2 regions of the Streptomyces sp. NPDC028298 genome follow, and region 1 is predicted to be linked to the other one. Evidence: predicted binding sites of a transcription regulator. Region 1 holds the regulator's gene; the other holds the start of a gene.
What was found. The regulator HrcA, encoded in region 1, represses chaperone genes, less so after heat shock. The targets are predictions, from matches to a motif close to TTNGCACTCNGNNNNNCNGAGTGCNAA.
Positions count from the first base shown of each region.

Region 2: groES (co-chaperone GroES) is a predicted target of HrcA. The motif match lies at 2,396-2,422, and genes of this name have one in related genera.

Region 1 is NZ_JBVHTL010000002.1:948,317-952,729, reverse strand. Features, by position in the region: gene hemW (radical SAM family heme chaperone HemW) at 1-330, shown strand, start outside; gene ACZ4TO_RS12735 (DUF3097 domain-containing protein) at 352-1,158, opposite strand; gene ACZ4TO_RS12730 (MBL fold metallo-hydrolase) at 1,190-1,915, opposite strand; gene hrcA (heat-inducible transcriptional repressor HrcA) at 2,083-3,099, shown strand; gene dnaJ (molecular chaperone DnaJ) at 3,100-4,236, shown strand; gene ACZ4TO_RS12715 (nitronate monooxygenase) at 4,346-4,413, shown strand, end outside.
Region 2 is NZ_JBVHTL010000004.1:316,194-320,606, reverse strand. Features, by position in the region: partial or broken gene ACZ4TO_RS20490 (ester cyclase) at 1-48, shown strand, start outside; gene groL (chaperonin GroEL) at 168-1,793, opposite strand; gene groES (co-chaperone GroES) at 1,943-2,251, opposite strand; gene ACZ4TO_RS20475 (polysaccharide deacetylase family protein) at 2,446-3,198, opposite strand; gene ACZ4TO_RS20470 (polysaccharide deacetylase family protein) at 3,195-4,178, opposite strand; gene ACZ4TO_RS20465 (THUMP-like domain-containing protein) at 4,270-4,413, shown strand, end outside.

The sequences.
Region 1 (4,413 bases):
CCCGGCGCGCACAGCCACGTCGGCGGCGTTCGCTGGTGGAACGTGAAGCATCCGGGGGCGTACGCGGCGGCGCTGGCCGAGGGCCGCTCCCCGGGGGCCGGCCGTGAACTCCTCTCCGAGGAGGACCGCCGGGTCGAGCGGATCCTCCTGGAACTGCGGCTGCGCGAGGGCTGCCCGCTCTCCCTGCTCCGCCCCGACGGTCTCGCGGCCTCCCGCCGCGCCCTGTCCGAGGGACTCCTCGAAGCCGGCCCCTACGACGCCGGCCGGGCCGTCCTCACCCTGCGCGGCCGCCTCCTCGCGGACGCCGTGGTCCGGGATCTGGTGGACTGAGCAGGCGGCCGCGCCGACCTCTCACTCCGGGGCCGTGACGAAGTCGATCAGTTCCTCCACCCGGCCCAGCAGGGCCGGTTCGAGGTCCTTGTAGGAGCGGACCCGGGACAGGATGTGCTGCCAGGCCGCGCCGGTGTTCTCCGGCCAGCCCAGGGCCCGGCACACGCCCGTCTTCCAGTCCTGGCCGTGCGGGACCCGGGGCCAGGACGGGATGCCGACGGAGGACGGCTTCACGGCCTCCCACACGTCGATGTACGGGTGGCCGAGCACCAGGGCGTGCTCGCTCGTGACCGCCTCCGCGATCCGCGACTCCTTCGAACCCGGCACCAGGTGGTCCACGAGCACGCCGAGCCGGGCGTCCGGGCCCGGGGAGAACGCCTCGACCACCGCCGGGAGGTCGTCCACGCCCTCCAGGTACTCCACGACCACGCCCTCGACGCGCAGGTCGTCGCCCCAGACGCGCTCGACCAGCTCGGCGTCGTGCCGGCCCTCGACGTAGATGCGCCCGGCGCGCGCGACCCGGGCGCGGGCGCCGGGGACCGCCACCGAGCCGGAGGCCGTACGGCTGGGGCGCACCGGCGCGGAGGGCGCCGGGCGGACCAGCGTCACCACCTTGCCCTCCAGCAGGAAGCCGCGCGGTTCCAGCGGGAACACCCGGTGCTTGCCGAAGCGGTCCTCCAGGGTCACCGTGCCCGCCTCGCAGCGGATCACCGCGCCGCAGAAGCCGGTTCCGGGCTCCTCGACGACCAGACCCGGGTCCGCCGGGACCTCGGGCACGGGCTGGGGCTTCTTCCACGGCGGGGTCAGGTCCGGAGAGTACTGGCGCATTCGGATGACGATAGGAGAAGCCCGGCGGCGCTCACCGCGACACGCCGAAACGCTCGGCCAGGGCGTCCCGTTGGGACCGTACGAACGCGGCGTCCACGACCGCCCCGTGGCCGGGTACGTACAGCGCCTCCTCGCCGCCCAGGCCGAGCAGCCGGTCGAGCGCCGCGGGCCAGCGCGACGGCACGGCGTCGGGGCCCGCCTGCGGCTCGCCCGACTCCTCGACCAGGTCGCCGCAGAACACCACCACCGGGTCGCCCGGCACGACGGCCACCAGGTCGTGGGCGGTGTGGCCCTCGCCCGTCCGCACCAGCCGGACCCCGACGCCGCCGCCGAGATGCACGTCCCAGGTGCTCCCGACGAGGCGGTGGGGCCGTACGAGGGTGTCCGCCGCCTCCTCCGCCGCCCTCGGGTCGAGACCGTTGCGCACCGCGTCCGCGCACAGCTCCCCGCGGCCGTTCCGGTACACCTCGGACGAACCGTCCGCGGCGAGGACCTGCGCGCCGGCGAACGCGGCCGCGCCGAAAACATGGTCGAAATGCGGGTGGGTGAGCGCGATATGGGTCACACGTCCGCCGGTCAGGACCCGCGCATCGGCGCGCAGGGCGGCGCCCTCCGCGAGGCTCGACCCGGCGTCGATCATGAGTGCCGCCCCCTCGCCGACGACGAGCCCGGCCGTGCAGTCCCAGTCCGGAAGCCGCCGTCGCCCCACCCGGGGCGCCACCCTTTCCCACCCGAGCTCTTCCCAAGTCAGCCTCATGCGGCGACGCTAACGGTGACCGGGTGCCGTGCACGACATCGCAGGCCCGCCCTTGCCCGGGGCGTGCCCGACCGCCGTACACTGGGCCGGGGAACGTTGGCACTCGCGTGCGCTGAGTGCCAGGCGAATGCCACGAAGACCACCGAGTCGACTTCTGGAGGTGCGCGATGCTCAGCGAACGCAGGCTCGAGGTGCTGCGCGCCATCGTCCAGGACTACGTGGGCACCGAGGAGCCGGTCGGTTCGAAGGCGCTCACCGAGCGGCACCGTCTCGGCGTCTCGCCGGCGACCGTCCGCAACGACATGGCGGTCCTGGAGGACGAGGGGTACATCGCGCAGCCGCACACCAGTGCCGGGCGCATCCCCACGGACAAGGGGTACCGCCTCTTCGTCGACAAGCTCGCCGGCGTCAAGCCGATGACCGCGCCCGAGCGCCGCGCCATCCAGAACTTCCTGGACGGAGCCGTCGACCTGGACGACGTCGTCGGCCGGACCGTGCGGCTGCTCGCGCAGCTCACCCGGCAGGTCGCCGTCGTGCAGTACCCCTCGCTGACCCGCTCGACCGTGCGCCATGTGGAGCTGCTCTCCATGGCCCCCGCGCGGGTGATGCTCGTGCTGATCACGGACACCGGCCGGGTCGAGCAGCGCATGATCAACTGCCCGGCGCCGTTCGGTGAGACGTCGCTGGCGGACCTGCGGGCCCGGCTCAACAGCCGGGTCGCGGGGCGCCCCTTCGCGGACGTCCCGCAGCTCGTCCAGGACCTCCCGGAAGCCTTCGAGGCGGAGGACCGGGGTACGGTCTCGACAGTGCTCTCCACCCTGCTGGAGACACTGGTCGAGGAGACCGAGGAGCGCCTGATGATCGGCGGTACCGCCAATCTCACGCGATTCGGACATGACTTCCCTCTCACCATCCGGCCGGTGCTCGAAGCCCTCGAGGAGCAGGTCGTGCTCCTCAAGTTGCTTGGAGAGGCCGGGGATTCGAGCATGACCGTGCGAATCGGGCACGAGAACGCGTATGAGGGACTCAACTCCACGTCCGTGGTCTCCGTCGGCTACGGTTCGGGCGGCGAGGCAGTAGCCAAACTCGGCGTGGTCGGCCCGACCCGCATGGATTACCCGGGAACGATGGGAGCGGTACGAGCGGTGGCACGGTACGTCGGACAGATCCTGGCGGAGTCGTAAGTGGCCACGGACTACTACGCCGTACTCGGCGTGCGCCGCGACGCGTCCCAGGACGAGATCAAGAAGGCGTTCCGGAGGCTCGCTCGCGAGCTGCACCCGGACGTCAATCCCGATCCGAAGACGCAGGAGCGCTTCAAGGAGATCAACGCCGCCTACGAGGTGTTGTCGGACCCGCAGAAGAAGCAGGTCTACGACCTCGGCGGCGACCCGCTGTCCCAGCAGGGCGGCGGTGGCGCCGGCGGCTTCGGCCAGGGCGGCTTCGGGAACTTCTCGGACATCATGGACGCGTTCTTCGGCACGGCGTCGCAGCGCGGACCGCGCTCGCGCACCCGCCGGGGCCAGGACGCCATGATCCGTCTGGAGATCGAGCTCGACGAGGCGGCCTTCGGCACCACGAAGGACATCCAGGTCGACACGGCCGTCGTCTGCGGCACCTGCAACGGCGAGGGCGCGGCCCCCGGCACCGCGGCGCAGACCTGTGACATGTGCCGCGGCCGCGGCGAGGTGTCCCAGGTGACGCGGTCCTTCCTGGGCCAGGTCATGACCTCGCGGCCGTGTCCGCAGTGCCAGGGCTTCGGCACCGTCGTCCCGACCCCGTGCCACGAGTGCGCGGGCGACGGCCGGGTCCGCTCCCGCCGCACCCTCACGGTCAAGATCCCGGCCGGTGTGGACAACGGCACCCGCATCCAGCTCGCGGGCGAGGGCGAGGTCGGCCCCGGCGGCGGCCCCGCCGGCGACCTGTACGTCGAGATCCACGAACTGCCGCACTCGACCTTCCAGCGGCGCGGCGACGACCTGCACTGCACGGTCACCATCCCGATGACCGCGGCGGCCCTCGGCACCAAGGTGCCGCTGGAGACGCTCGACGGCATGGAGGAGGTCGACATCCGTCCGGGCACGCAGTCCGGTCAGTCGATCCCGCTGCACGGCCGGGGCGTCACCCACCTGCGCGGCGGCGGCCGAGGCGACCTCGTCGTGCACGTCGAGGTCATGACGCCGACCAAGCTCGACCCGGAGCAGGAGCGGGTGCTGCGCGAGCTGGCGCAGATGCGCGGCGAGGAGCGGCCCACCGGTCAGTTCCAGCCCGGTCAGCAGGGGCTCTTCTCCCGGCTGAAGGACGCCTTCAACGGCCGCTGATCCAGGCGGGGCACGGGGCCAGGAGCGCCCCGTGCCCTCCACATCGGAGGCCGTATCCGGCTGACCGACCGGATTCGGACTTGTCCGGGGGACGTGACAACATGCCGTCATGTCCTCCGCGCTGACCGATCTCTTCCCTCACCCGATCGTGCAGGCCCCCATGGCGGGCGGAGTCTC
Region 2 (4,413 bases), on a different contig from region 1:
GGGATGCCGACCTTCACGGACCTGGACGTGGTGCGCGACGACAAGCTCTGAGAGCGGAGAACCGCGTGGAGCCCGTGGAACGCGGGAGGTCCCCGTTCCGACCGGAACGGGGACCTCTTCACGCTGTCACACCCCGAAGGGCGTGGCCTCGCTCATGACGTCGGACGTCAGTGGGAGTGACCGTGGCCGCCGTGGCCGGCGTCGCCCTCGTCCTCGGCCGGCTTCTCGACGACCAGGGTCTCGGTCGTCAGGAGCAGGGAGGCGATGGAGGCGGCGTTCTCCAGGGCGGAGCGGGTGACCTTGACCGGGTCGATGACGCCGGCCTTGACCAGGTCGCCGTACTCGCCGGTGGCGGCGTTGAAGCCCTGGCCCTTGTCGAGCTCGGCGACCTTCGAGGTGATGACGTAACCCTCGAGGCCGGAGTTCTCGGCGATCCAGCGCAGCGGCTCGACGGCGGCGCGGCGGACGACCGCGACACCCGTGGCCTCGTCGCCGGTCTTGCCGAGGTTGCCCTCGAGGACCTTGACGGCGTGGACGAGCGCGGAGCCACCACCGGAGACGATGCCCTCCTCGACCGCGGCGCGGGTCGCGGAGATGGCGTCCTCCAGACGGTGCTTCTTCTCCTTCAGCTCCACCTCGGTGGCGGCGCCGACCTTGATCACGCACACGCCGCCGGCCAGCTTCGCGAGGCGCTCCTGGAGCTTCTCGCGGTCCCAGTCGGAGTCGGTGTTCTCGATCTCGGCCTTGATCTGGTTGACGCGGCCGACGACCTCGTCGCTGCTGCCGGCACCGTCGACGATCGTGGTGTCGTCCTTGGTGACGGTCACGCGGCGGGCGCTGCCGAGCACGTCCAGGCCGACCTGGTCGAGCTTGAGGCCGACCTCCTCGGCGATGACCTGACCACCGGTGAGGGTGGCGATGTCGCCGAGCATGGCCTTGCGGCGGTCACCGAAGCCGGGGGCCTTCACGGCGACGGCGTTGAACGTGCCGCGGATCTTGTTCACGACCAGGGTCGACAGGGCCTCGCCCTCGACGTCCTCGGCGATGATCAGCAGCGGCTTGGAGGCGTTCGACTGGATGACCTTCTCCAGCAGCGGCAGCAGGTCCTGGATGGAGCTGATCTTGCCCTGGTGGATGAGGATGTACGGGTCGTCGAGGACGGCCTCCATACGCTCCTGGTCGGACACCATGTACGGGGACAGGTAGCCCTTGTCGAAGGCCATGCCCTCGGTGAAGTCGAGCTCCAGACCGAAGGTGTTGGACTCCTCGACGGTGATGACACCGTCCTTGCCGACCTTGTCCATCGCCTCGGCGATGAGCTCGCCGACCTGCGGGTCCTGGGCGGACAGACCGGCGACGGCGGCGATGTCGGACTTCTCGTCGATGGGGCGCGCGGTGGCGAGGAGCTCGTCGGAGACCGCCTTGACGGCCGCGTCGATGCCCTTCTTCAGCAGCGCCGGGGAAGCACCGGCGGCGACGTTGCGCAGGCCCTCGCGCACGAGCGCCTGGGCGAGCACGGTGGCGGTGGTCGTACCGTCACCCGCGATGTCGTTGGTCTTGGTCGCCACCTCCTTCACGAGCTGCGCGCCGAGGTTCTCGAACGGGTCCTCGACCTCGACCTCACGGGCGATGGTCACACCGTCGTTGGTGATGGTGGGAGCGCCGAACTTCTTGTCGATGACGACGTTGCGGCCCTTGGGGCCGATCGTCACCTTCACCGTGTCGGCAAGCTTGTTGACGCCGCGCTCAAGGGCGCGACGGGCGTCCTCGTCGAACTTCAGGATCTTCGCCATAGGAGCGGTTCAGCCCTCTCGAAAATATGGAGAACGAACCGCGCCCCCGGCGCCCGGCTGGATGGTCGCGGGTGCCAGGGGCGTGGTTCACTGCAATGCTTGGTGCGGGGTCGTCCGGGGAAAAGTCCCGAACTCCCTTACCAGGTGAATTACTTCTCGATGATCGCGAGCACGTCGCGAGCCGAGAGGACGAGGTACTCCTCGCCGTTGTACTTCACCTCGGTGCCGCCGTACTTGCTGTAGAGAACGATGTCGCCGACGGCGACGTCGAGCTCGACACGCTTGCCGTCCTCGATGCGGCCCGGGCCCACGGCCAGGACGACGCCCTCCTGGGGCTTCTCCTTCGCCGTGTCGGGAATGACCAGGCCGGAGGCCGTGGTCTGCTCGGCGTCGAGCGGCTGGACCACGATGCGGTCCTCGAGCGGCTTGATGGCAACCTTGGAGCTGGCGGTCGTCACGATCCGACCTCCCCCTTCGGAGATCTCACGGGGTTAACTGTCTGAGGTGGCGACCAGGTCGATCCGTCGTCGCGGGTGCCGGACCTGCCCGTCGCTGTTGGCACTCTCCAGGGGGGAGTGCCAGACCTGAGACTATGACTGTGATTAGCACTCGGTCAAGCGGAGTGCCAAAGGCGTCGGCGTGGCGTAGCCGACTAGAGGTAGTTCTCCAGGCGCGCCAGGGTGAAGCCCTCGCGCTGGATGCGGCGGAGCAGGCGGAGCGTGGCGCCCGTCAGATCGGGTTCGGCCGGGCCCGAGAGGATGTCGCCGGGCCGGAGCGGTCGGGTGTCGGCCGTCCTGCCGAGGACGATGGCGGCGACCCCGCAGTCGGCGGCGGCGCGCAGGGTGGTGTCGTCGTACCTGCCGTACGGGGGCCGCAGCAGCCGGGGCCGGACGCCGAAGCGCCGCGCGAGCTTGTCCTGTTGCCCGCAGATCTCGGCGCGCTGGCCGGCGTAGGGCAGGCCGCGCAGGGTGGCGTGGTCGACGGTGTGGTTCTGCAGGCTCGCGCCGACCGAGCGCAGCCGGGCGAGCCGCCCGTACCCGGGTCCGGCGACCCGGTCCGTGAGGAACATGCTGACCGGCAGGCGCAGTTCGCGGACCATGTCGGCGAACCGCGGGTCGCGCTCGGCCCCGTCGTCGTACGTCAGGAAGACCACCTTGTCGCGGGTGCGCACCTGGTTCACGACGGGCGGCAGGCCCGTGTCCGCGGTGCGCGCGGTGGTCCGGGCGGTCACGGCCGGCGCGGGGGCGAGCGGACTGGCCAGGCCCCAGCGGTGGTACGCCGACTCCGTCGGGTGCACGCGCTGGGCGGCCTTCTTGCCGAGCCTCTCGATGGGGTCGACGGACTGCGCGCACCCGCTGAGCAGCGCCGCCACGAGCAGCCCGGCGGCCGGCGCCCGCAGCCTCACAGGTAGTCCTCCAGGCGTGCGACCGCGTACCCCTTGGCGGTGACCGTCCTCAGGAAGCGGCGGACCATGTCGGGCATGGTGCCCTTCCATTCCCCGCGGCCCTGGAAGTGGGTGAGGACGATGTCGCCGGGGTGCAGGTCCTGGTCCTCCTCGCGGTACTCCCAGTGGTCGGCGAAGACCTCCTCGTTCCAGATGGGCGCGTACCTGATGCCGCAGGACCTGGCGGCGCGCAGGGTGTCCTGGTCGTAGTTGCCGTAGGGCGGGCGGAAGACGGTCGGCCGTCTGCCGAACTGCTTCTCCATCACGTCCTGCATGCCGCAGATCTCGTGCTTCTGCCGGGCGTAGGACAGCGCGGGCAGATAGGGGTGGTGCAGCGTGTGGTTGTTGAGCGTGACGCCCCGGTCGCGCATCTTCCGGAAGTAGCCGTAGTCGTCCTTGACGAGGAAGTCGCTGAGGAAGGCGGTGTACGGGATCTTCAGGTCGCTCATCATCCGCAGGAACGCGGGGTCCTTCTCGGCGCCGTCGTCGACGGTGAGGAAGACGACCTTGTCCTTGGTGGGGACGGTGGTGAAGACCGGCGGCAGCCCCAGTTCCCGCTGGTCGTCCACCTCGAACCCCTTGCGGGCCTCGATGACCGGCTTCCTGGCGGGCGGTGCCGGGGGCGTCAGCGGCACCGCCTTCAGGCCCCAGCGCCGGGCGACGGCGGCGCGCCGGGCCTGCGCCGCGCCGAGCCGGGAGGCGTACGCGGCGAGGGCGGCCGCGGGGCCTTCAGGGAGCACGGCCCGCGGGGCGTGGGCCGGTTCGGCGCTTCCGCGCCCGGCCCGACCTCCGCCCCCGGCCCCTTCCCCGGACCGCGTGGCCGGGACGGCGCCGGTCCCGGCGCAGCCGGAGGCGAGGAGGACGAGGGCGAGCACGCCGACTCCCCAGCGCGCACCAGCCCCGTTTGCGCCGGTTTTATCATTTTGTCGTACGGGTCGCATGGAGCCGGATCCTCCCAGCTCACCCCTCCCGCGAGGGCCCCGACACCGCCGCCGGAAGCACACCGTCCACCGACTGGCCCACAATGGCCGGGTGAACGACGTCTCCTTCGCCCCCCTCCTCACCCCCGAGGGCCGCGCCCTGCTCGACGAGGTCCGCGCCACGGAACCGGCACAGGAACTGGCCGTCGCCACCCGGCTGCGCCGCGAACACCCGGCCGACCTGGTCTCGGCGGCC